3 regions of the Exiguobacterium sp. K1 genome follow, and region 3 is predicted to be linked to each of the others. Evidence: riboswitches for the same ligand, from Rfam matches in the RefSeq annotation. Region 3 holds a riboswitch; each other region holds the start of a gene.
The links. A riboswitch is a leader RNA that binds a small molecule or an ion and turns the genes downstream of it on or off. The one in region 3 is predicted to bind lysine.
Positions count from the first base shown of each region.

Region 1: another riboswitch for lysine. It lies ahead of N7U64_RS11270 (aspartate kinase); the one in region 3 lies ahead of N7U64_RS10130 (Na+/H+ antiporter NhaC family protein).
Region 2: another riboswitch for lysine. It lies ahead of N7U64_RS12500 (amino acid permease); the one in region 3 lies ahead of N7U64_RS10130 (Na+/H+ antiporter NhaC family protein).

Region 1 covers NZ_JAOTIT010000005.1:43,360-50,417, reverse strand. Annotated here, with positions in the region: gene N7U64_RS11295 (branched-chain amino acid transaminase) at 1-521, opposite strand, end outside; gene dapD (2,3,4,5-tetrahydropyridine-2,6-dicarboxylate N-acetyltransferase) at 547-1,254, opposite strand; gene dapB (4-hydroxy-tetrahydrodipicolinate reductase) at 1,241-1,987, opposite strand; gene dapA (4-hydroxy-tetrahydrodipicolinate synthase) at 1,984-2,865, opposite strand; gene N7U64_RS11275 (aspartate-semialdehyde dehydrogenase) at 2,886-3,878, opposite strand; gene N7U64_RS11270 (aspartate kinase) at 3,891-5,090, opposite strand; lysine riboswitch at 5,204-5,382, opposite strand; gene argH (argininosuccinate lyase) at 5,450-6,823, opposite strand; gene N7U64_RS11260 (argininosuccinate synthase) at 6,820-7,058, opposite strand, start outside.
Region 2 covers NZ_JAOTIT010000006.1:55,436-62,493, forward strand. Annotated here, with positions in the region: gene N7U64_RS12475 (DHA2 family efflux MFS transporter permease subunit) at 1-1,004, opposite strand, end outside; gene N7U64_RS12480 (HlyD family secretion protein) at 1,017-1,673, opposite strand; gene N7U64_RS12485 (TetR/AcrR family transcriptional regulator) at 1,869-2,477, shown strand; gene N7U64_RS12490 (diguanylate cyclase domain-containing protein) at 2,528-3,619, opposite strand; gene N7U64_RS12495 (MarR family winged helix-turn-helix transcriptional regulator) at 3,810-4,259, opposite strand; lysine riboswitch at 4,434-4,618, shown strand; gene N7U64_RS12500 (amino acid permease) at 4,747-6,225, shown strand; gene N7U64_RS12505 (hypothetical protein) at 6,352-6,534, shown strand; gene msrA (peptide-methionine (S)-S-oxide reductase MsrA) at 6,604-7,058, shown strand, end outside.
Region 3 covers NZ_JAOTIT010000004.1:78,193-86,845, reverse strand. Annotated here, with positions in the region: gene rlmN (23S rRNA (adenine(2503)-C(2))-methyltransferase RlmN) at 1-1,068, opposite strand, end outside; gene N7U64_RS10155 (ABC transporter permease subunit) at 1,213-2,019, opposite strand; gene N7U64_RS10150 (ABC transporter ATP-binding protein) at 2,016-2,897, opposite strand; gene N7U64_RS10145 (methyltransferase) at 2,938-3,570, opposite strand; gene N7U64_RS10140 (heme oxygenase) at 3,656-3,985, shown strand; gene N7U64_RS10135 (uracil-DNA glycosylase family protein) at 4,149-4,889, shown strand; lysine riboswitch at 4,958-5,133, shown strand; gene N7U64_RS10130 (Na+/H+ antiporter NhaC family protein) at 5,239-6,822, shown strand; gene htpG (molecular chaperone HtpG) at 6,920-8,653, opposite strand, start outside.

The sequences.
Region 1 (7,058 bases), on a different contig from region 3:
TGTGCTTCGCCTTTTAAGAGTTGCGAGTTCATGTAGTTGGCAGCAGCTTTTGCCTGCATCGGCATCATTGTCGACGAAACGCGGCGGTAAGAAGCGACTTTCGCGCGGATACCGGCGCCTTTATCAAAGTACTCGCCCAGTTCCCAACAAGAAATTCCGACGTGAACCGTCGTATCTTTTGCCATCAATGCCTGCCACGGTGTACCGAGGAAAACAAACGGGCGGATGTAACAAGATTCAAAGCCGTTTTTGGCGACCAGATCAATTGTCGCTTGGACAAGTTCTTCCACTGTATAAGGAATCGTCACGTGATAGAACGCGCAACTGCGGAACAGACGTTCAATGTGTTCCGTCAATTGGAAAATCGCCGGACCATCCGGTGTCGCATACGCACGGATACCTTCGAAGAATCCGCTTCCGTAATGAATCGCATGGGACATGACGCTCGTATTTGCCTCTTTTGGATCATGAAAAACTCCGTCTAACCAAATTGCTTCTCCATACTGTGTATCCACTGCCATGTGTTTTCCTCCTCTTCGACGTCAATCAGAGTGAACGTAAATCATCCACCAATTGCGTCTTCTCTGCTGTTTTTTCGTCTTTCTGTTTGATGACGCGTGCTGGAGTACCAGCAACTACGCTACCGGCAGGAACGTCTTCTGTGACGACACTGCCTGCTGCGACGACGGCATCTTTTCCGACGCGGACACCTTCAAGAATGACGGCATTCGCTCCGATTAAGACACCATCTTCAATGATGACCGGTGTTTTTGAAGGCGGTTCAAGAACCCCTGCGACCACGGCGCCGGCGCCGACATGAACGTTTTTCCCGATTGTGCCACGTGCTCCGACAACGGCGTTCATATCAATCATTGTACCATCTCCGATTGATGCACCGATATTAATGATTGCTCCCATCATGACGACAGCATTGTCACCGATGACGACATGATCACGAATCCATGAACCCGGTTCGATCCGTGCGTTTAAATGGCGCGTATCAAGCATCGGTACGGCACTGTTCCGGCGGTCATACTCGACGTGAACTTCCGTGATCCGGTCTGCATTCTCTTCTAAGAAAGTTGACGCAAGTCCTGCATCCGCGAAGAAAATTTTAGATTGATCGGTTCCGAAAGCTGTTGCCCCTTCAATCGTCAGTCCTGCCAGGTCCCCGTTAACGTACAGTTTGACCGGTGTTTGTTTTTTAGCGTCTTTAATAAATTTCGCAATTTCAAAAGCATCAGTTAATAACATGTGAATCCTCCTGTGTGTAAAGCGTCTCCAGTGTATAGAGTCCCGCTGATTTTTGGATGAGTGCTTCTGCTGCCTTGATCGCACCTGAAGCAAAGACTTTTTTTGACAGCGCCGTATGCTTGATTTCAATCAATTCGTCAACACCGGCGAACAATACTTCATGTTCCCCGAAGATCGTTCCGCCCCGCATCGAGTGCATGCCGATTTCATTCGCTTCCCGCTTCTCGCGTGTTGATTCCCGTTCATAGACGGGTGTGACGTCCCGCAAATCTTGAATCGTCCGCAACAGCAGCTCCGCCGTTCCGCTTGGTGCGTCGACTTTTTGATTATGGTGTTTTTCCAGCAGTTCGATATCGAATGCACCGGCGAGCGGAACGAGTGTTTTTAACAGCTGTTGCATCATCGCGATCCCAAACGACATGTTATACGATTGGAAAATCGGAATCTGTGTTGACGCCTCGCGGATCGTCTGCAGTTCTGCGTCCGAGAAACCGGTCGTCGCGATGACGAGCGGGGTCTTCGTTCGGATACCGTAGGCAAGCAAGTCCGGTAAGAGACTCGGATGTGAAAAATCAATGATCGCATCCACTGACTCCGTCATTTCGGCAAGCGTACCGTAAGACGGTACCTGTTCCGCCGTTTTCGTTTTGTCGATGACGGCGACGACGGCATCCGGTGCCAGTTCGTGCACGTAATGTCCCGTTGCCCCGTATCCGTGAATGGCGAGTCTCATCCAACCACTCCTTTGTAACTCCGCATCGTCTCAAGAAGATGGCTATGACCGGCTTCCGACTGGCGAACAAGCGGCAGACGCGGTGCACCGACAGCCAGACCGATTTCTTCGAGTGCTGCTTTGACCGGAATCGGGTTGACATCGCTGAACAATGCCGAGATGACAGGCATCAAATCACTTTGAATCCGGCGCGCCGCCGTGTAGTCATTCGCAAGTAACGCTTCTGCCAGTGCTTGAGTTTCCGCCGGATATGGATTCGACAAGACGGAAATCACACCTTGTGCTCCCCATGCCATATACGGAAGAATTTGATCGTCGTTGCCGCAGAAGACGGCAAAATCAGCTGGTAACGCCGTCATCAATTCACCCATGAAGCTGACATCTCCGCTTGCTTCTTTAAAGGCTTGGATATTCGGATGTTTCGCAAGCGTCACGGCTGTTTCGACCGAAATCGCAACTCCCGTCCGTGACGGCACATTGTACAGCATGATCGGTAAATCGACGGCATCTGCGACCGCCGTGAAATGAGCGACGAGTCCGGCTTGCGACGTCTTATTGTAGTAAGGTGTGACCAGCATCGCTGCATCCGCACCGAGCCGGGCTGCCGTCTGTGTTTTCTCAATCGTCTGTGCCGTGTTGTTTGTTCCGGTTCCGGCAATGACCGGGACACGGCCGGCTGTCACACGGACTGCCGTTTCAAGTAACGTCTCAAACTCTGCATTCGTCAACGTCGACCCTTCCCCGGTCGTCCCGCCGACGACCAATGCTTGAATGTTTGCTGCTAGTTGTTGCTCGATCAGTTGCTCGAATACCGCTAAATCCAGTTCACCGGTTGAGGTAAACGGTGTAGCGAGTGCTGTTCCTGCTCCTTTAAACATATCGGATTCCTCCTCGTTTCTTACGAATGGATTGAACTTTCAAGCGCTTGACGCGCGACTTGGACGGCGTTCGAAGCGGCCCCTTTACGGATGTTATCAGCGACGCACCAGATGTGGAACGTATTCGGCAGGCTCTGATCCTGACGAATCCGGCCGACGTACACCTCGTCTGTTCCGCTTGCATCAAGCGGCATCGGATATTGATTATGACTGACATCATCGACTAAAACGACGCCAGGTGCTTCGGCCAGAGCAGCACGAATCGCTTCAACACTTGTTTCCTGCTCAAACGTGACATTGATGGCAACGGAATGTGAATTCGTGACCGGGACACGGACACACGTCGCGCTGACGGGCAACTCCGGCAAACGAAAGATTTTCCGAGTTTCGTCAATCATCTTCTGTTCTTCCTTTGTATAACCGTCCGGTAAGAACACATCGATATGCGGCAAAATATTATCATGAATCGGGTGTGGATAGTTGACCGGTTCTTCGCCGCGACTGCCGCGGGCTAAATCCTCGATTCCCTTTTGACCGGAACCGGATACGGCCTGATACGTCGTATAGTTGACGCGCTTCAAACCAAATGGTTGAAGCGGTGCCAAGGCGACGACCGATTGAATCGTTGAACAGTTCGGATTGGCGATCAAACGATCGTTCGGTCCGATTGCCTGCGAATTTACTTCCGGTACGACAAGCGGAATATCTGCCTGCATCCGGAACGCACTGGAATTATCAACGACGAGTGTTCCTGCTGCAGCAAGCAACGGGGCATACTGTTCACTGATGGTACCGCCAGCTGCGAACAGTGCGACATCAATCCCGTCTTTCGTGATGTTTTCCGATAACGCTTGAATCGTGACGTCCTGTCCTTTGAACTGAACGATTTTCCCGGCTGAACGGGCTGAAGCATAAGCTGAAATCTGACGGACCGGAAAATCGTGTTCCGCCAGGACTTGTAACATTTTTTGACCAACGGCGCCGGTTGCGCCAATGACTGCGACATGATACATATGATTTCCTCCTTACAGATCGAATGCTTTTGCGATTGCTGCGACAGTCCGTTCGATATCGGCCTGGGCAATCGTATATGAGATGCTGATTTCTGATGTCGTAACTTGATAAAACGTGATGTTTTCCGCCCGGAACGTCGCAAACAATTTCGAAGCGACCCCGGTTGCGTCCCGCATCCCGATTCCGACGACGGATAACTTGGCATGCTGGTTATGACGGTCGACTTTGACCGTCGGGAAACGATTGATGATATCCTGCAGTGCTTCTTCCAAAAACTCTTCTTCATCCAGCGGACAAGAGAAGGAAAGGAAGATGTCACTGTCAAACGTCGTCTGACTGATCATATCGATGTTGACGTGACGTCCTGATAACAGTTCAAAGATATCCGCGACCGCCGAGTTCGTCTGCGGTACATGCTTGATTGACACCGTCAACACGTTTTTCGTTACACTGACGCTCGTGACCGCTTTTTGTTCCATCGTTTCCGTTGCCTCCATAATCCAAGTCCCTCTTTCCGATTCTAATGTTTTTCCGACGAAGATGTGGACGCCGTATTTTTTACCGAGTTCGACACTGCGCATCTCCATGACTTTTGAACCGAGTGCACTCATTTCCATCATCTCATCGTATGAAATGTGTGGAATCGGTTGTGCCGTTGCATGAATCCGTGGATCAGCTGTGTAAACACCGTCGACGTCCGTGTAAATTTCACATCGTTTATCAAGAACCGCGGCCAATGCGACGGCTGTCGTATCCGATCCGCCACGACCGAGTGTCGTGACATCCCCGAGCTCATTGACGCCCTGGAAACCGGCGACGATGATGACGTCGTATGTCTCCAGTTTTTTCCGGAGCAATTCGCCGTCAATCTGTTTGATTTTACTTTTCGTGTGCAGTCCCATCGTGCTGATGCCTGCCTGGGCCCCTGTCTGCGACAAGGCTTTTATCCCGAGTGAGTTCAGGGCGATGCTGAGTAATGAAATCGTCTGTTCTTCACCGATTGCAAGCAGCCGGTCCAGTTCGCGTCGTTCCGGACGGTCCGTTATCGCCTGCGCCTGGGCAATCAATGAATCGGTCATTTTCCCCATTGCCGACACGACGACGACTAATTTTTCCCCTTGTTCCGTCCGATTCTTCAAATAATTCGCAATTGACTGAATCTGTTCGACAGTCGCAACCGAACTACCACCAAATTTAAGTACAGTTGTCACAATCCTATCTCCTTTTGTCCCGAAACAGAAAAAAACGACGGGCCGGTAGGAGCGTTCCTACGGCCCGTCGTTATCACGATCGGACAAACGATGACAGCGTCATACGTTCTTTTACGTAAGATAGCGCTCCGAAACGTGGGTTTCGGCAGTACAACGGATCTTAACCGTTGTACCAGCAATCAAGAAAAAGCATCTTCTTGTTCACTTCGGCGGATTTCCCCTTTCACATCACTTGGCATGCTTGCCTTGAATAAGTGTTGCTACTGATGTCATCCGCGCCTCTATCTGTCGGTTGTTAGTTACAGTTATAGCAAACATTTTTTGTTAAATCCAGTGATTTGCCAAACTTTTTTTGAATTTTATAATTTTTCAAGTTGCTTCTTCGCTAATGCGAGTTGATCCCGGACGGCCGTAAAACCGGTCCCGCCGTAACTTCCCCGTCGTGCGACCGCCTGAACCGGATCTAACAACGGATAGACATCTTCTGCAATGACCGGATGGAACGTCTGATACGTGGACAGCGTCAAATCTTTTAAGAAACAGCCGCTTTGGACACAATGTAAGACGGCTTTGCCGACGATTTCATGTGCTTCCCGGAACGGAATCCCTTTTGTGACCAGATAATCCGCCAGTTCCGTTGCATTCGAGAAGTCTTGCATCGTCGCCTTCTTGAGCGCTTCTGTCTTAAACGTAGCCGATTCGATCATGCCTGTAAAAATTTGAACGGATTGTAACACGGTATCAGCGGTGTCAAAGACACCTTCCTTATCTTCCTGCATATCTTTATTGTATGCGAGTGGTAATGCTTTCATCGTCGTCAGGAAACCCATCAGATTTCCGTAGACACGACCTGTTTTGCCGCGGATCAGTTCCGCGAAATCTGGATTTTTTTTCTGCGGCATCATGCTTGATCCCGTCGAAAACGCATCGGACAGCTCAATGAACGAAAATTCTTGCGACGCCCAGATGATGATTTCTTCGCAAAAGCGTGACAGATGCATCATGACCGTCGACGCGATGCCAAGGTATTCAATCACGAAGTCCCGGTCTGAGACCGCGTCCAAACTGTTCGGATAGACGTGTTCAAAACCGAGTAGTTCAGCTGACTTGAACCGATCAATCGGGAAAGTCGTTCCCGCCAGTGCCCCGGCACCGAGCGGCGACATCCGAATCCGTTTCAGGTTATCGGTCAATCGATCGGCATCCCGTTCAAACATCCAAAAGTAAGCGAGCAGATGATGCGCGAGTGAGATCGGTTGCGCCCGTTGCAGGTGAGTATAACCTGGCATGACCGTCTCGACATGTTGCTCCGCCTGTTCCGTAATGACGGATTGCAGGTTGCGGATACTGGTCAGAAGTTCAAGAACATGCTGTTCCATCCAAAGGTGGAGATCAGTCGCGACCTGGTCATTTCGACTGCGCGCCGTGTGTAGCTTCCCGGCAACGGGACCAATCTGTTCCGTCAGTAACCGCTCGAGATTCATGTGGATGTCTTCATCCACTGTCGTATAGACGTGTTGCTCGAGTGTCGTTTGCAACTGTTTAAGACCGGCTTCGATTTGTTCCCACTCGGTCTTTTCAAGAATTCCCTGTTCATATAACATCTGCGCGTGCGCAAGACTCCCCTGTAAATCAACGGCTGCTAATTTCTGATCAAACGAAATCGATGCTCCGAAGGCCTCCGCTTGAGCGGAAGCACTTTCCGTAAAACGTCCGCCCCATAGTTTCGTCATTTTTTCACGCCTTCCTGACGATGGACACTGGCATGTGTCGAAATCGCAAGACCGTGTAATTTGATGAATCCTTTCGCTGCTTCGTGATCAAAGGCATCTTCTTTTGTATACGTCGCGAGTTTCTCATCGTAGAGCGAAACTGCTGACTGACGTCCTGTGACGGTTGCGTTCCCTTTATACAGTTTGACACGGACTTCACCGGTCACGTCCTGTTGCGTTGCCGTCAAGAACGCTT
Region 2 (7,058 bases), on a different contig from region 3:
AAAGTGAACGAAAACTCCGGTACTTTCAAGACCCGGATATTTAACATCGGATCATCCATGGAAAGCTCGCGGAGCGCAAACGCTGCGATCCCTAAAATACCGATCAGAATCGTGCTGATGACGAGCGGGCTGTCCCAACCGTCATTACCGGCTTCACTGAATCCGTACAACAGGCTTCCGAAGCCGATCGTACTGAAAACAACACCGAGTGCGTCAAACTTCGGTTTTGATAAAGGCTGAACGAGTTTAAACCAGGCGACACCGAGTAAGAGTGTCAAAAGACCGAAAAAGGCCATTCCGTAAAACATGACATGCCAATCATAATTCTGAATGACATAGCCGGTAATCGTCGGACCGACTGCAGGAGCAAGAATCATCGCGATTCCGAGCATCCCCATCGCCGCGCCGCGTTTATGAGGCGGGAACAAAGTCATGAAGACATTTGAACCGAGCGGCATTAAAATACCGGCACCGGCTGCCTGAACGACACGTCCGATCATCATGACGGGGAAGTTCATCGCCATCGAACAAATGATTGATCCGAAGAAGAACAGCGTCATGGAAACGAGGAACAATTGGCGGAACGTATAACTCCGCATCAAAAAGGCACTGATGGGAATCAGGATGCCGTTGACGAGCATGAACCCGGTCGTCAACCATTGTGCCGTCGAGGTCGAGACGTTAAAATCATTGATTAGGACGGGCAACGCGACATTGATCAATGTCTGATTCAAAATCGCGATGAACATTCCGATCAAAAGTACCGTCAAGACTTTTGGAATACTGATATCTGCAGTCGCGAGCGGCGCCCGCTCCTGCGTTTTTACTTGCGGTGCAGGCATCGGAGCGCTGTCCGGATTGTTGAGTTGCACCTCATCGAGAGGCGCAGGGGCATCAGCAGCACCCGCCAGACGGGCCGGACGTGAACGCCGTGCAATCAGGTTGACACCGATGATCGTGACAACCATAAAAGCGATGTATCCGAAGAGGAAGGTCGTAGACATAGACGTCCCTCCTTAATCCTTATGAATGCGGACGGTCACATTCATACCAGGTCGAATGTCGAGTGATTTTTCTTGTGACAGTGAGACTTTGACCGGAATGACTTGCGCAACTTTCGTGTAGTTGGCAGTTCCGTTTGAAGACGGCATCATCGAAAATGTTCCAGCCGTTGTCATACCGATTTGTTCGACTTCACCGGATAACGTCGTGTCCGGATAGCTGTCCACGTAAACATCGACAGTCTGTCCGACTTTGACTTCATCAATGTCGGTTTCTTCGACGTTCGCTGTTACCCAAAGCTCATTTAAGTTAAAACCGTAAGCGAGCGGTGTTCCTGCTCCGACAACGCCGTTTTCTGTCGCCATCGACTGAACGACTGTTGCTTTTGTTGGCATAGAGACCGCTGTACTGACCGGTTTTTGCCCCGCTTGCGCCATCATGACATGACCGAGTGTCGCGTCACTGTCGAGCGTTTGACCTGTTTTGGCTGTCCAGTCCGTCAGTTTACCGGCACCGGGACTTGCGATGGTAATCATTTTTCCATCAATCTTGGCATTGTCTGTTTTCACGTAACTTGTCGCTTGATCGTAATAGTAGTAGCCGATTGCGCCTCCACCGATTAAAACAACCAGTGTCAAAATGTTAATCAATAATACTTTTTTCATGTTCATGATATGAAATGCATCCTTTCTTCCGTATACTCTGAGTTCCCCAGTCGTAACATAAAAACTACTCCTCTGGGGGAGGAGTAGTTAATATAGTTAATTATATGAAGAAGGAATCAACATACAACCGACAATTTCCGACAAAGTGTTGGAAAAGTCAATGAGAACGGATACAATATCCAAAAAAGGTGGTTGTAGAAGATGAATTCAGGACAAGATCCACGACCAAAGCGGTCACGTGACCGTATTACAAAAGAATTATTTCGTTTGCTGGACCGTCATCCTTTTTCGACGATTACCGTCAAGATGTTGACGGATGGGGCGGCGGTCAATCGATCCACCTTCTACGCCCATTTTACGGATAAATATGATTTGATGAACCAGATCGTAGACGATCATATGCGGCTTCTGATGGAAGCAATCCGGATTCAGGGAACCGGGGCACCGGCTGTTCCGTCGCTCGATCGGGTCAGCCGTTACTTCGAACGACTGTTCATCCATATTGAAGAACATGAACAATTTTATCGGACGATGTTGCTGAACGGTCCGGTCAAAACGTTCATCTCGCGTTTTCTCGATATGTTAAAGGAAAATTATCAGCGGGTGTTCGAGGCGCACACGGTAACGGAAACCCAACTGGTTGATCGTGATTTATTGTTGAATTACGTGATCGGCGGACAGCTTGGGTTACTGATTTCCTGGTTACGAAACGGTCGCCCTTATTCAGCGACCTACATGGCAGATCAACTCAGCCGGATGATTGTTTTCGGAACAGTCAAGAGCATCGGTTTTCCGGAACAATCGACTTAAAGTGATATCAAAAAACCGCCCTTTCACCGGATGACGGGAAAGGGCGGGAATCAGGCCTGTTCGAGTTGCAGTTGTTTGGTATAGGTCGTACTCCGGTTGCGTCCGCTGTCCTTTGAATGATACAGCGCCTTATCTGCCTGCTGTAAGGCTTCAAGAGACGTATGCGAGCTGCTCGAGTGCGCAATACCGAGGGAAATCGTAATCTGCAGATCGGGGACGGCTGTCGTTGGGAAAAGATTTCGGGCGACCGTCGTCCGGGCCAGTTCTGCAACGCTCTTCGCATCGACGAGTGAGGTGTTCGGGAGAATGATTAAAAATTCCTCGCCGCCGTAACGTCCGACCAAATCATCCGGTCGTGCCAGTGAGGCTAACGTCGTCCCGAGTTGCCGTAAAACATCGTCACCAGCGTCATGACCATATGTATCGTTGACGTGCTTAAAGAAATCAATGTCAATCAAGATAAGAGAGTAGCCTTCTTCCGCTGAACCAACGAGCGACAGGGAATCATCCAGCCGGCGGCGGTTGGCGAGTCCTGTTAAGGCATCCGTCATGGCGAGCTTTTGCTGGTACTGGATATTTTCAAAATGTCGTCGTAATTCCGTCAACAAATGATAGGTCACAAAACCGGCAATCAAGTTAAAGAATATGTAAGCCAGCGAAACTTCGATGAAAGTCGTCCAACTGTTCGTCAACAGATAGATGGCCGGTAATGAATAGAGAATCCCGATGCCAATCATCAGTTCGAAGTTCCAGAAGGTCATCCGGATATAGCGGCGGATGACAGCAATCGTCAGGATGAACACTCCGATGACAATCGTTGATACGACAGCAGCATCCATTTGTTCGACCGGAGTCAGCATAAAACGTGTCGCGACGATCATTACACCGGTGACGAGGGCACTCGGCAACCCGCCGAACATCATGGCGATGACGACAGGGACAATCCGTAAGTCGACCCGGGCGACATCAATCTGAATGCTGTTGAACATTAGAAGGACAGAAATCAGACCGGCGAGACCACCTAAAACGAGTCGAACGTTCAGATTCGTGTTCGGTGTAATCCGTGGGTGATTTCGAAAAGGAAGAAACAAAAGAGTAATCGTTGTAAACAGTAAGCAAAAGTTAATGATGAAATTATTCATGATGGACAACAAATCCTCCCAGCTCCTCGTAAACGCATTTCCAATAAGATAGTTCCAGTATACCCATTTTACTAACGGCAAGAAATGGAAAAATGTTTAGCGAAAGATGCTAAAGTCAATAAAAAAGACAAAGTACACAGTCAAGTGAACTTTGTCGGAGAAAAAATAAATATTTTTTTGAAAGTAATTTTTAGGAAGAAATCGCTTCTTCATCCATCGTTAAGAGGATCTTATCGAAGACGAGAACCATCGCATTCAGCTCTTCTTCCGTGAGGGTGCCGAAACGCTCTTGGAGATATTTCCGGCGGACGACTTCAAGTTCGCGGAAAGCGGCTTCTCCTTCGTCCGTCAGTGCTAAAACAATCGATCTTCTGTCATCCGTCGAACGCGTCCGCGTGACGAATCCGGCTTTGTACAAACGATCAGTCAAAGCTGTTACCTGACTTGTCGCAAGCTCAAACTGCTCTGCGAGTAGAGTCGGACGTTGGGGACCATTTTCGGACAGGCTACGCAAAATGAAAAATTCACTCCGCGTCGCGGTTCCTTCAAACAGTCGGTTGAGTTCGCGGCGTAGTGTCCGGAGAATGACCCGCATTTGTTCCTCTAATCGATAGGTCAGTTGATCACGTTCTTGTGGCATTCAAGCAACATCCTTTCTCTCGGTTAACTTCTATAATTTAGTGTACTAAAAATTACGGATTTTTACCATGAATAGCCGACATTTCAAAAAAAGAATTGACAATTTAAAGACGTTTTGTGTAACATGACGATGTAATAACGAAATTATAACTAACTTAATTAGTTCTCACTCAACCAGTGGGATGGAGGTTGCAGTTCTTATAAGTACAGTCACGGATGTCGTCAAGCGGCAGATGAGGTGATTGAAAAGGAAGAATTGCCGAAATCAATCATCGCTTTGAAGATGATCGATTGGGATTAGATCGAACAGGTCTAATACTGTCACAGGTCAGGCATGACTTGTGGGGAGCTATCTTTCACGACGGTAGAATGGGGCGCATCCTTTTACTATGTTGCGTTCTCATCTTCCTTCTGGAAGATGAGGGCGCTTTTTGTTTTTTTTCAAAAAGTGTCCTCTCAAAAATTTAAAAAAGAGAGAAGCGAATGAGATGAATACTTTACAACCCCAAAGAAAACTCGATTCAACCGAAGAAGGACTAAAACGCGGTCTGCAGGCCCGCCATATGTCGATGATTGCGATTGGCGGTGCGATCGGAACCGGTTTATTCATTGCCTCCGGTGCATCCGTTGCTGCGGCCGGTCCGGGCGGTGCGTTGTTATCCTATGCCATTGTCGGACTCATGGTGTACTTCCTGATGACGAGTCTTGGTGAGATGGCGGCGTACATGCCGGTCGCCGGTTCATTCTCGACCTACGGCGCAAAATTCGTCGACCCGTCGTTTGGTTTTGCGTTAGGTTGGAACTACTGGTACAACTGGGCGGTCACGATTGCCGTAGAACTCGTAGCGGCGCAAATCGTCATGAGTTACTGGTTCCCGGATGTTCCCGGATTTTACTTCAGTGCGATTTTCCTGTTATTGATGATTGGTTTAAATTACTTCTCCGTTAAAGGTTTCGGGGAAGCGGAATATTGGTTCGCAATGATCAAAGTAGTCACTGTCATCATCTTCCTGATTGTCGGTGTCGCCATGATCTTCGGTGTCTTCACATCAGAAGCACCGGTCGGTTTTAAAAACTTTGCGTTAGGTGATGCGCCGTTCGTCGGAGGCATCCCGGCCGTCATCGGTATCATCCTGGTTGCCGGTTTCAGTTTCCAGGGAACGGAACTTGTCGGAATCGCAGCCGGTGAGTCGGAAGATCCGAAGAAAAACGTTCCGAAAGCCGTGAAACAAGTCTTTTGGCGGATTCTTCTGTTTTATGTGTTTGCGATTTTCGTCATCGGAATGTTGATTCCGTACACAAGCCCGAACCTCGTTTCGAATGACATTACCGATGTAGCGGTCAGTCCGTTTACACTTGTCTTTGAAAAAGCCGGTCTTGCGTTCTCGGCAGCATTGATGAACGCTGTTATTCTGACGTCTGTCTTATCGGCAGGAAACTCCGGAATGTATGCGTCGACACGGATGCTGTATACGTTGGCACGCCAAGGTGATGCACCGAAATTGTTCGCACAAGTCTCAAAAAATGGTGTTCCCCGCAATGCGTTGCTTGCGACCGGTGCCATCGGAGCACTTTGCTTCCTGACATCGATGTTCGGCGGTCAAGTATATCTGTGGCTGTTGAATGCATCAGGGATGACCGGTTTCATCGCATGGCTCGGTATCGCGATCAGCCACTACCGTTTCCGCAAAGGATTCCTTGCGCAAGGTCATTCGCTCAGTGATTTGCCGTACGTGGCACCTGCTTTCCCGTTTGGACCGCTCTTTGCGTTCGGACTTTGTTTTCTCGTCATCGTCGGCCAAAACTACGCCGCGTTCCTCGCGGATCAAATTGACTGGGTGGGAATTGCCGCAACCTATGTCGGCATCCCGTTATTCCTTGCCTTTTGGTTAGGTCATAAATTTAAAAACCGGACATCGGTCGTTCCTTATGAAGAAATGGAATTCCCGGAGCATCCGCGTCCGTAAATGAAAAGTCGATTCCGTTTCCAACGGGGTCGGCTTTTTTTGTGCCTTTTGAAAAAGAAATCATCTGGAAAACGTATCAAACGGAGAGAAATCGATTAAGATAAAAGAAAAATGGAGGCGACCTCAGTGAACTATTGGTATCACTTTAAACGGGCATTCATCCCGATTGCGATTTTACTTGTGACGTTAGCAATCTATCAGATGCTGTACCGCATGAATAACATGTGGTATTCGTTCGGTGGATTAATTTTAGTATTTGCGGCGATTTATTTTGTCATGCGCCGCTTAAAAGCGAATCCCGAAGATTGACTGAGCAAGATAGTAGGGTAGCCGCACGGAACGCGTTAAAATAGACCCATACAGAGGAGGGGAAGCTAGATGGCAAAAGCAATATTCGCAGGTGGCTGTTTCTGGTGCATGGTCAAGCCATTTCATAAATATGATGGTGTCGAACAAGTCATTTCCGGTTATACAGGTGGTCATACAGAAAACCCGACTTATAAAGAGGTCTGTTCTGAAACGACAGGACATTTAGAAGCGGTCGAAGTCACGTATGATCCGTCGGTCATCTCATATGATGAGTTGCTTGAAATTTTTTGGCGGCAAATTGATCCGACGGATGGCGGCGGACAGTTCAACGACCGCGGTCAGTCTTACGAACCGGCCATCTTTTATGTCGATGAAGATCAAAAACAGGCGGCAGAACGTTCGAAAGCGGCGCTTGATGCCTCTGGACGTTTTTCACGTCCGGTAGCCGTCGACATCCGTCCGGCCAAACCGTTTTGGCCGGCAGAGGAGTACCATCAGGATTATTACAAAAAAAATCCGTTCCG
Region 3 (8,653 bases):
TGCTGCGACTGTATCTTTTTTGATTTGTTTACTGCGGAGCTGACCACATGCAGCATCGATATCCGTACCGTGCTCAAGACGGACACCACAGTTGAGACCGTTCTTTTTCAACGTATCGTAGAACGTTGAAATATCTTCTGACGTACTGCGTTGGTATTGACCGTGCTCGTCGACCGGGTTATACGGAATTAAGTTGACATACGTCAAATGACGTTTGTCTTCGAACAATTTCGCAAGCTCGATCGCTTGGGCTTTCTGGTCGTTGACACCACGTAAAAGGATGTACTCGATCGTGATTTTCCGGTTCGTCGTCTTAACGTAGTAATCGATGGCAGGCATCAATTTCTCGAGCGGAATGGCACGGTTGATTTTCATGATTTGTGTCCGGAGTTCGTTGTTTGGCGCGTGTAACGAAATCGCCAGGTTAACTTGAAGTTTTAAATCTGCGAATTTGTAGATTTTATCTGCGAGTCCACTTGTCGATACCGTGATGTGACGCGCACCGATTGCAAGACCGTTGTGATCCTTGATGACGTTCAGGAAATCGACCATGTTGTCAAAGTTATCAAACGGCTCACCGATACCCATGACGACGACGTGGCTGACACGCTCTTCTTTACCGACAGCATCGAGGTGATGCTGAACGTTCATGATTTGCTCGACGATTTCTCCGGCCGAGAGATCACGGCTCTTCTTAATCAAGCCACTTGCGCAGAAGCTACAGCCGATGTTACAGCCGACTTGCGTCGTGACACAGACAGACAGACCGTACTTATGACGCATCAGAACCGTTTCGATCAGGCTGCCGTCATATAATTTGAAGAGGAACTTGATCGTTCCGTCTGCTGATTCTTGTTTAACGGCTTGCGTCATTGAATTAATCGCAAAACTCTGATCTAACAACTCAAGGCAATCCTTGTTGACATTCGTCATTTCTGCGAAAGTAGTGACACGTTTACGATACAACCAATCCCAGACTTGTTTTGCTCGGAACGGTTTGTGACCTTGATGCGATAACCATTCAGTCATCTGCTCAAGTGTTAATCCATAAATGGATGGTTTATTCATTAGTGAGACCTCATTTCTTTTTCCAGAACTATAACATTCCTTTATCTTAGTAAAAATCAGCCGCTTACGCAACGTTCAAATCCTAAATGTTCACTTTCTGTAAATTTTCACGTTCACTTTGGCTTGTTTTCCGGTCCGGTTGTGTCAAATCGACAAACTGCGCTTCCGGAAACTGACAAAGGCACCGAGATGGAATAAGAAACTGATAGTCGCCAACAGCAGGAGATGCAAAAAGAAGTGGTGGGTCCCTTCCAATAGTTGTTGTGTGTTGAACAAACTGAAAATCGATCCGTAACGCATCCATTCCGTTTTTTCACTGAGACCGGATCCGATCGTCAGGACGATCGACAGCACAAGCACACCGCCGGCAATCGAAAAGGCGCGTCGTTCATCATCAAACAGGGTCGCAATGCATAAGGTAAATCCACCGATGGCATACAGCAAGAATAGCGCGTTTACTTGAAAGCGGACGAGCGTCATCCCGTCAATCGAAACTCCGGAAACAAACCAGTCGGCCATCAGTAAAACGAACGTATTACATACTACAAGACATGTACTGGCAAGAAACATGACAATCATCGCTGATGCCGTATATTGATGACGCGTAATCGGCGCTGCCAGATATAAAATCAGTTCACCGTTATCAATCGGCCGTGCCAGCAAACGCGCAGCAAGTGACAATAAAAATAAAGACGCGATGATTTGAAAAATCAGCCCGTAATAATTGCCGCCCAGTAAATCAAGCACATTATCAAAACCGGTGATCTTATCGTACTGGAAAGCTTTCAAGACTTCCGGCGGCAGTGCCTGTAGTTTCGCTTCGAGTAACCCAGTCTTCATCATTGACGGGTAAAGTGCAGCAAGCATCAAGAGATACAGGCTTGTCCCGACCGCATAGGCTGTGATCGGTTTCCCGTTATGCTTGAGTAAAGACCAAACGATCGTCATCATGATGGTTCCTCCTCACTATAATAATGTAAGAAGACGTGTTCTAAATCATCTGCTGAAGTTTGAATCGCCTGGACATCGTATTCGGTTAACAGACGAATGATTTGATTTAATGTCCGTTCGTTGCCCGTAAAAAAGGAAACATGATTCTGAAACCGTTGACTTCCGATCTGAAGCGCAAACTGTTCAGCATGTGCCTCGATCCCAAATTCAATCGTGTACTGTTTTCGGCTCGACCGGACCAACTCATGAATGTCTGCTTCGATGATGATCCGCCCTTCTTTAATCAGCGCTGCCCGGTCACACGATTTTTCCATCTCCGGAAAATGGTGTGAACTCATTAAAATCGCTTTTCCGCGTTGTCGTTCCTTGTCGACCAGACTTAAAAAGCGTTCCTGCATCAACGGATCAAGTCCGCTCGTCGGTTCATCGAGCAGATAAACGGGAGCATCCTTCATGAAACAGCCGACCAATGCCAACTTTTGCTTCATCCCTTTCGACATCTTCCGAATCTTGGTTTTCGTTTCAAAAGGAAACTGCTCGAGTAACTCTGACTGACGTTCCGGTTTACTTTGATGGAGTTGTTGCATTAAATGCAGAATCTGTTCACCCGTAAAATCACCGGGCAGATTAATCTCCCCCGGTAAATAACCGACGATTCGTTTTACTTCCTGAGATTGCTTCCAACAGTCGTATCCACCGATCGTCGCATGACCGGAGTCTGCTTGAATCAATCCCATCAATTGTCGGATCGCCGTTGATTTCCCGGCACCGTTTGGTCCGATAAAACCGAACACCATGCCCGGTTCAACCGTAAAGCTGACATCAAATAAACCTCGTTTCGGCGCAAATTCTTTCGTCACGTGTTGTAAATGAATCATCCGAATCGCCTCACTTTATGGGGTGGTTGCTGTTAGTACCTTATACCCGTTTTGGTACTTCTTGGGACAAATCCACCCGATAAATCACGAATCGTTCGTCGTGATTTTTTTCAAAAAGTTCTTTCAGACGGACTTCTTCCACCTGTTCGAAAATCGTCTGATGTTCGAGATAATACCGGTATTCGTCCGCCGGATAATACAAAATCAAATCCAGCGGGCGGGGACGCCTTTCAACGGATGCCAAGATCTGATCAACGACCTTCATGAAGATTTGAACGGAAAACGGATTAAAGAAGTAACATTTCGTCACGTCATCCGGAATCGGATAGTTTTCCGCATACGTATGTTCAAAACGAATGCTGCCTTGACGTCGCTTCATTTTTTTCATATAAGCCGCTTGATTCCTCAAAGCGTCTTCATAAAACTGTCCGTTCATCTCGACACCGATGACGGAGCAATCAAACCGGTCATGCAGATAAAAGTTCAGCCGTCCTTTTCCACAGCCGAAATCAATGACTGTGTCCGTGTCATCGAAAGGATAGACGGCACACAACTCTTCCAGCGCTGCATAAGGCGTCGGTTCGTACCGGTTATAATGGCTGAACGCATTGTAAAGATGCTGCACATCAATCGTCTCGATACGCAACCGTTCTTCGTACTCTTTTTCATTCATGTTCGATTCCTTCTTTCAAGCATTGTTGGTTTCATCGTACTATACTATGAATGTACACATTTCATTCTATAAGGGGGATAATCCAATGATCGTCGTTACGAATCGGATTAAAGTCAAAAAAGGAATGGCCGCCGCAATGGCACCACGCTTCACCCGTCCAAGCGGTCTCGATACGATGGAAGGATTTGTTCGTGTTGAAGTACTCTTGACGCAAGGACTCGAAGAACATGATGAAATGAACGTCAACATGTACTGGGAAGACATGAAGCATTTTGAAGCCTGGCGCAACAGTGATGACTTCAAAGCTTCCCATAAACGTCCGGAACCAACGGACGGGAAACAGGAAGAATCACCAATGCTCGGCAGTCAAATCATCATCTCTGAAGTCGCTTCTGTCAAAGAACGGACTTCTTAATACTTCATTCTAAAACAGCTTTGTCTCCTATTTCTTTTTGGAGACAAAGCTGTTTTTCATCTCTTGCCCGCGTAACCCCTTACTATATTGATATGGGTTTAAATTGTATGTAATACCATTATTTGTTATCATAAGTCCAATACAGAAAGAGAGAGGACTTATCATGCTAAATTCATTATCCATTTTTGAACAGGCCATTCGAGCTTTGCCGATTGATCGACCACTGACCCGCCAAGATTTATGTGTGGACAGTTTTTTATTACAGCAGGAACAGGATTTATCCGTTTATTACTCCCCGATCGGTGAATATATCAACGCTTCCGCAAAAGTCGTTTTCATCGGGATTACTCCCGGTTTCGAACAGATGCGAATCGCTTATGAAGAAGCGGCTGATGCTTTTCATCATGGCGCGACAATTGAAGAAACGGCAAAGCTCGTCAAATACAGTGCCAGTTTCGCCGGTCCGATGCGCCGTAATTTGACGGCAATGCTCGATGAACTGGAATTAAACCGACTGTTGAAGATTCCTTCAACAGCAACGTTATTTCATACGAATCAGGAACTGTTACACACGACTTCGATTCTGAGACATCCCGTTTTTTACCGTGATAAAAATTATACGGGACATCAACCGAAGATTGACCGGACACCGCTCCTGCAACATTATGCCTATGAGCATTTTGCGGCGGAATTAAATCAGTTACCCCACCCTGTCATTCTCGTACCATTCGGACGCGTCGTCGAATCGACGGTCCGGACATTGCTTCATCAGGGACGAATCAAAAAACATACCGTGTTGTTCGGTTTTCCCCATCCTTCCGGTGCAAACGGACATCGAAAGCGACAGTTTGAAGAAAATAAAGATTATCTGATGAAGCAATTGAATTCTTACTTCAATACTTAACAAACATCCTTAATTTTTTTTCGGGAATGCGATAAAATTTTGTTATGAAAAGAATATGACTATTCTATCGATGAGGTAGAGGCGCGGTGTTAATGAGTATTTGGTCTGAGGATGACAACAAAGACGATCAAAGAAAGGTGAGACCGCCGAAGTATCGTCACGTGTCAGACATGACGATGCTGGTCGAACCGGGAAAGACCCGTTCGATTGCCATACGCGTACTGTATGGAGCACTCCAATTCGGCTAAGAAAGACGCATCCAGCAAGGGTGTCGGCTTTGTTGCCGGTGCCCTTGCTTTTTTCTGTGCAACGGGTCTCATCTTCTAAAAAAGGAGGAGAAACCACAACTATGGTCAATTATTCAGATTCTATCGTCGCACTCGTACCGGCGCTTGTCGCGATCGTTTTAGCGATCGTCACACGCAAAGTCGTCATCTCACTTGGTGTCGGGATTTTGATCGGTGCCTTATTGCTTCATCGCTTTAACCCGATTGATACCGCGGTTTATCTCGGAAAAAATATCTTCAGCCTGTTTTGGGCAGACGGTGCGTTAAATGAATGGAATGTCTTATTACTTGTTTTCTTACTGTTACTCGGTGTCTTGTCGACGCTGATTCAAACGTCCGGAGGTGCTCATGCTTTCGGAGAATGGGCGACGACACACGTCAAAACCGCGCGTGGTGCAAGACTCGCTGCCTTTGGATTAGGTATTCTCATCTTCATCGATGATTACTTCAACAGTCTCGCTGTCGGAAACGTCAGTCGTCCGTTAACGGACCGTCGTGGCGTCTCACGTGCGAAACTGGCGTATATCATCGACTCGACCGCTGCACCGGTCTGTGTCATCAGTCCGTTGTCGAGTTGGGGTGCCTTCATCATCTCAATTATTGCCGGTATCTTAACGACACATTCGATTACGGATTACTCGGCATTCAGTGCCTTCATGATGATTGTGCCGTTAAACTTTTATGCCATCTTCGCTTTGTTACTGACGCTCTATATCGCCTATACGGGAATTGCCGTCGGACCGATGCGGACACACGAATTGCGGGCTCTACAAGGCGAATTGTTTGATGCCAACAAAGGCACACCGATGGGAATGGCGGAGGAAGTCAAGGAACACGACGGCGGAAAAGTCCGCGATCTGGTTGTTCCGATTGTCGTCCTAGTCATCGCAACTGTCACAGCACTCCTTTGGACAGGTGCACAAGCCCTTGCAGCGGACGGCCGATCCTTTACATTAATCGGTGCCTTTGAAGCGACAGACGTGACACGTTCGCTTGTTTCCGGTGTCGTCATTAGTTTAGTCGTAGCATTCTTGATGATGATCGGCCGGAAGATTCCGGCACGCGATTACCGCATCAGCATCTGGGCGGGTATGAAATCGATGTGGCCTGCCGTCGTCATCCTGTTGTTCGCCTGGACGATCATCGCGGTCATCGGCGACATGAAGACCGGGGATTATCTTGCAAGTTTCGTCAGCAAATCGATTCCCGCTTCTTATCTGCCGTTCTTATTGTTCTTGATCGCCAGCATCATGGCATTCTCGACCGGAACGAGTTGGGGTACGTTCGGCATCATGTTACCGATTGGAGCCGATCTGATCATGGCAGTCGATCCGAGTCTGTTGTTGCCGACACTCGCTGCCGTTCTCGCCGGATCTGTCTTTGGCGATCACTGTTCACCGATTTCCGATACGACGATTCTCAGTTCGACCGGTGCCGGTTCACACCATATTGATCACGTGACGACCCAGTTGCCGTACGCTTTGATCGGTGCGGCAGTATCCGCTATCGGTTACCTCATTCTTGGTGTCACCGGTTCGTCCGTATTCGGCTTCATCGGTGCGCTGATCACCTTCGTGATTTTCGTTGTCATGCTGCATGTCCTGTCACGTCGCGGCGAAGTGCCGTCACAACTTCGTTCGGAATAAACGAAGCGTACAATACGATTACTCTATCTAAAAAGCCGGACCCGATGAATTCATCAGGTCCGGCTTTTGGTTGTCATGAAGTGAATATGATGACCGATCAGACCATCAAGGCGCAGACTTCGTTGGCAAAGGCAACCGGATCTTCAATCGGTAACCCTTCCATCAACAACGCCTGTTGATACATCAGATTCGTGTAACGTTCAAATTTCGGACGGTCTTCCGCATACGCTGTCTCAATCGCCCGGAAGACATCATGCGACGTATTCAACTCCAGAATTTTGACCGCTGTGACATCCTGATTATTCGGCATCGCCTTCAGGATTTTTTCCATCTCGATCGATACTGCCCCATCCGTCGCAAAGCAGACCGGATGTGACTTTAAGCGGGTTGAGGCTTTCACTTCTTTAACATGTCCCGCGAGTACTTCCTGCATCGCTTTAAACATTTCGGCTTGTGTTTCTGTCGTTTCCGGCTGCTCTGTCTGTTCGATTCCGAGATCACTGCTCGTGACGGACTTAAATTCTTTTCCGTCATAGTTGAGGAGCATTTGAATCGCAAACTCATCGATTTCTTCCGTGAAGTACAGGATATCAAATCCTTTGTCTTTGACAAGCTCGGATTGCGGCAGTTTATCCAACCGATCCGTGCTTTCACCTGACGCGTAATAGATATACTTCTGTTCTTCCGGCATCGCGACGACGTATTCTGCGAGCGTCACCAGCTTTTTCTCCTTCGCTGAATGGAACAGAACAAGATCTTTCACCGTATCTTTTTGCATGCCGTAGTCGTTGTAGATGCCGAACTTCAGCTGACGACCGAACGCTTGATAAAACGTCTCGTATTTTTCACGGTCATCACGCAGCAACGCTTCGAGTTGTGTCTTGATTTTGCTTTGGATGTTCTTCGCAATCAATTTCAACTGACGGTCGTGTTGCAGCATTTCACGCGAAATGTTGAGCGATAAGTCTTCCGAATCGACCATTCCTTTGACGAAACTGAAGTGATCCGGTAAGAGATCGCTGCATTTTTCCATGATTAAGACGCCGTTCGCATACAGTTCGAGTCCTTTCTCGAACTCTTTCGAATAATAATCAAATGACGGTTGCTCCGGAATGAACAAAATGGACTGATAACGGACGGCTCCGTCGGCACTGATATGAATGTGTTTGATCGGTGCGTCAAATCCGTATCGTTTTTCCTGATAGAAGTTGCGGTAATCTTCATCCGTCAGCTCCCGTTTGTTCTTGCGCCAGATCGGGACCATACTGTTGACCGTCTTCATGACTGTCACTGACTCTGTTTCATCTGCTCCTTCGACCGGACGCTGTTCCGTCTCCTCCATCTCGATCGGATAGCGGATGAAGTCGGAGTATTTCTTGATGATGCTCCGGAGACGGTAAGGTTCTAAGTATTCATCGTAGTTCTCGTCCTCTTCGTTTGCTTTGATGTGAAGGGTGATGTCTGTTCCGACCGTCTCTTTTTCGACCTCTTCGATCGTATAGCCGTCGACACCGTGCGACTCCCACTTGTAGGCGACGTCACTGCCGAACGGTTTCGTCACGACCGTCACTGTATCTGCGACCATAAAGGCGGAATAAAAACCGACACCGAACTGCCCGATGATGTCATGGCCGTCTTTCGATTCATTTTCCGCTTTAAAAGCGAGCGATCCGCTTTTGGCAATCGTTCCGAGGTTTTCTTCGAGCTCGTCTTTTGTCATCCCGATTCCCGTATCGCGCAAAATCAGCTGACGTGTTTCTTTATTCGGTTCAACCGTAATTTTATAGGCATCCTTGTCGAACGTGATCGTCTCGTCCGTCAACGCTTTATA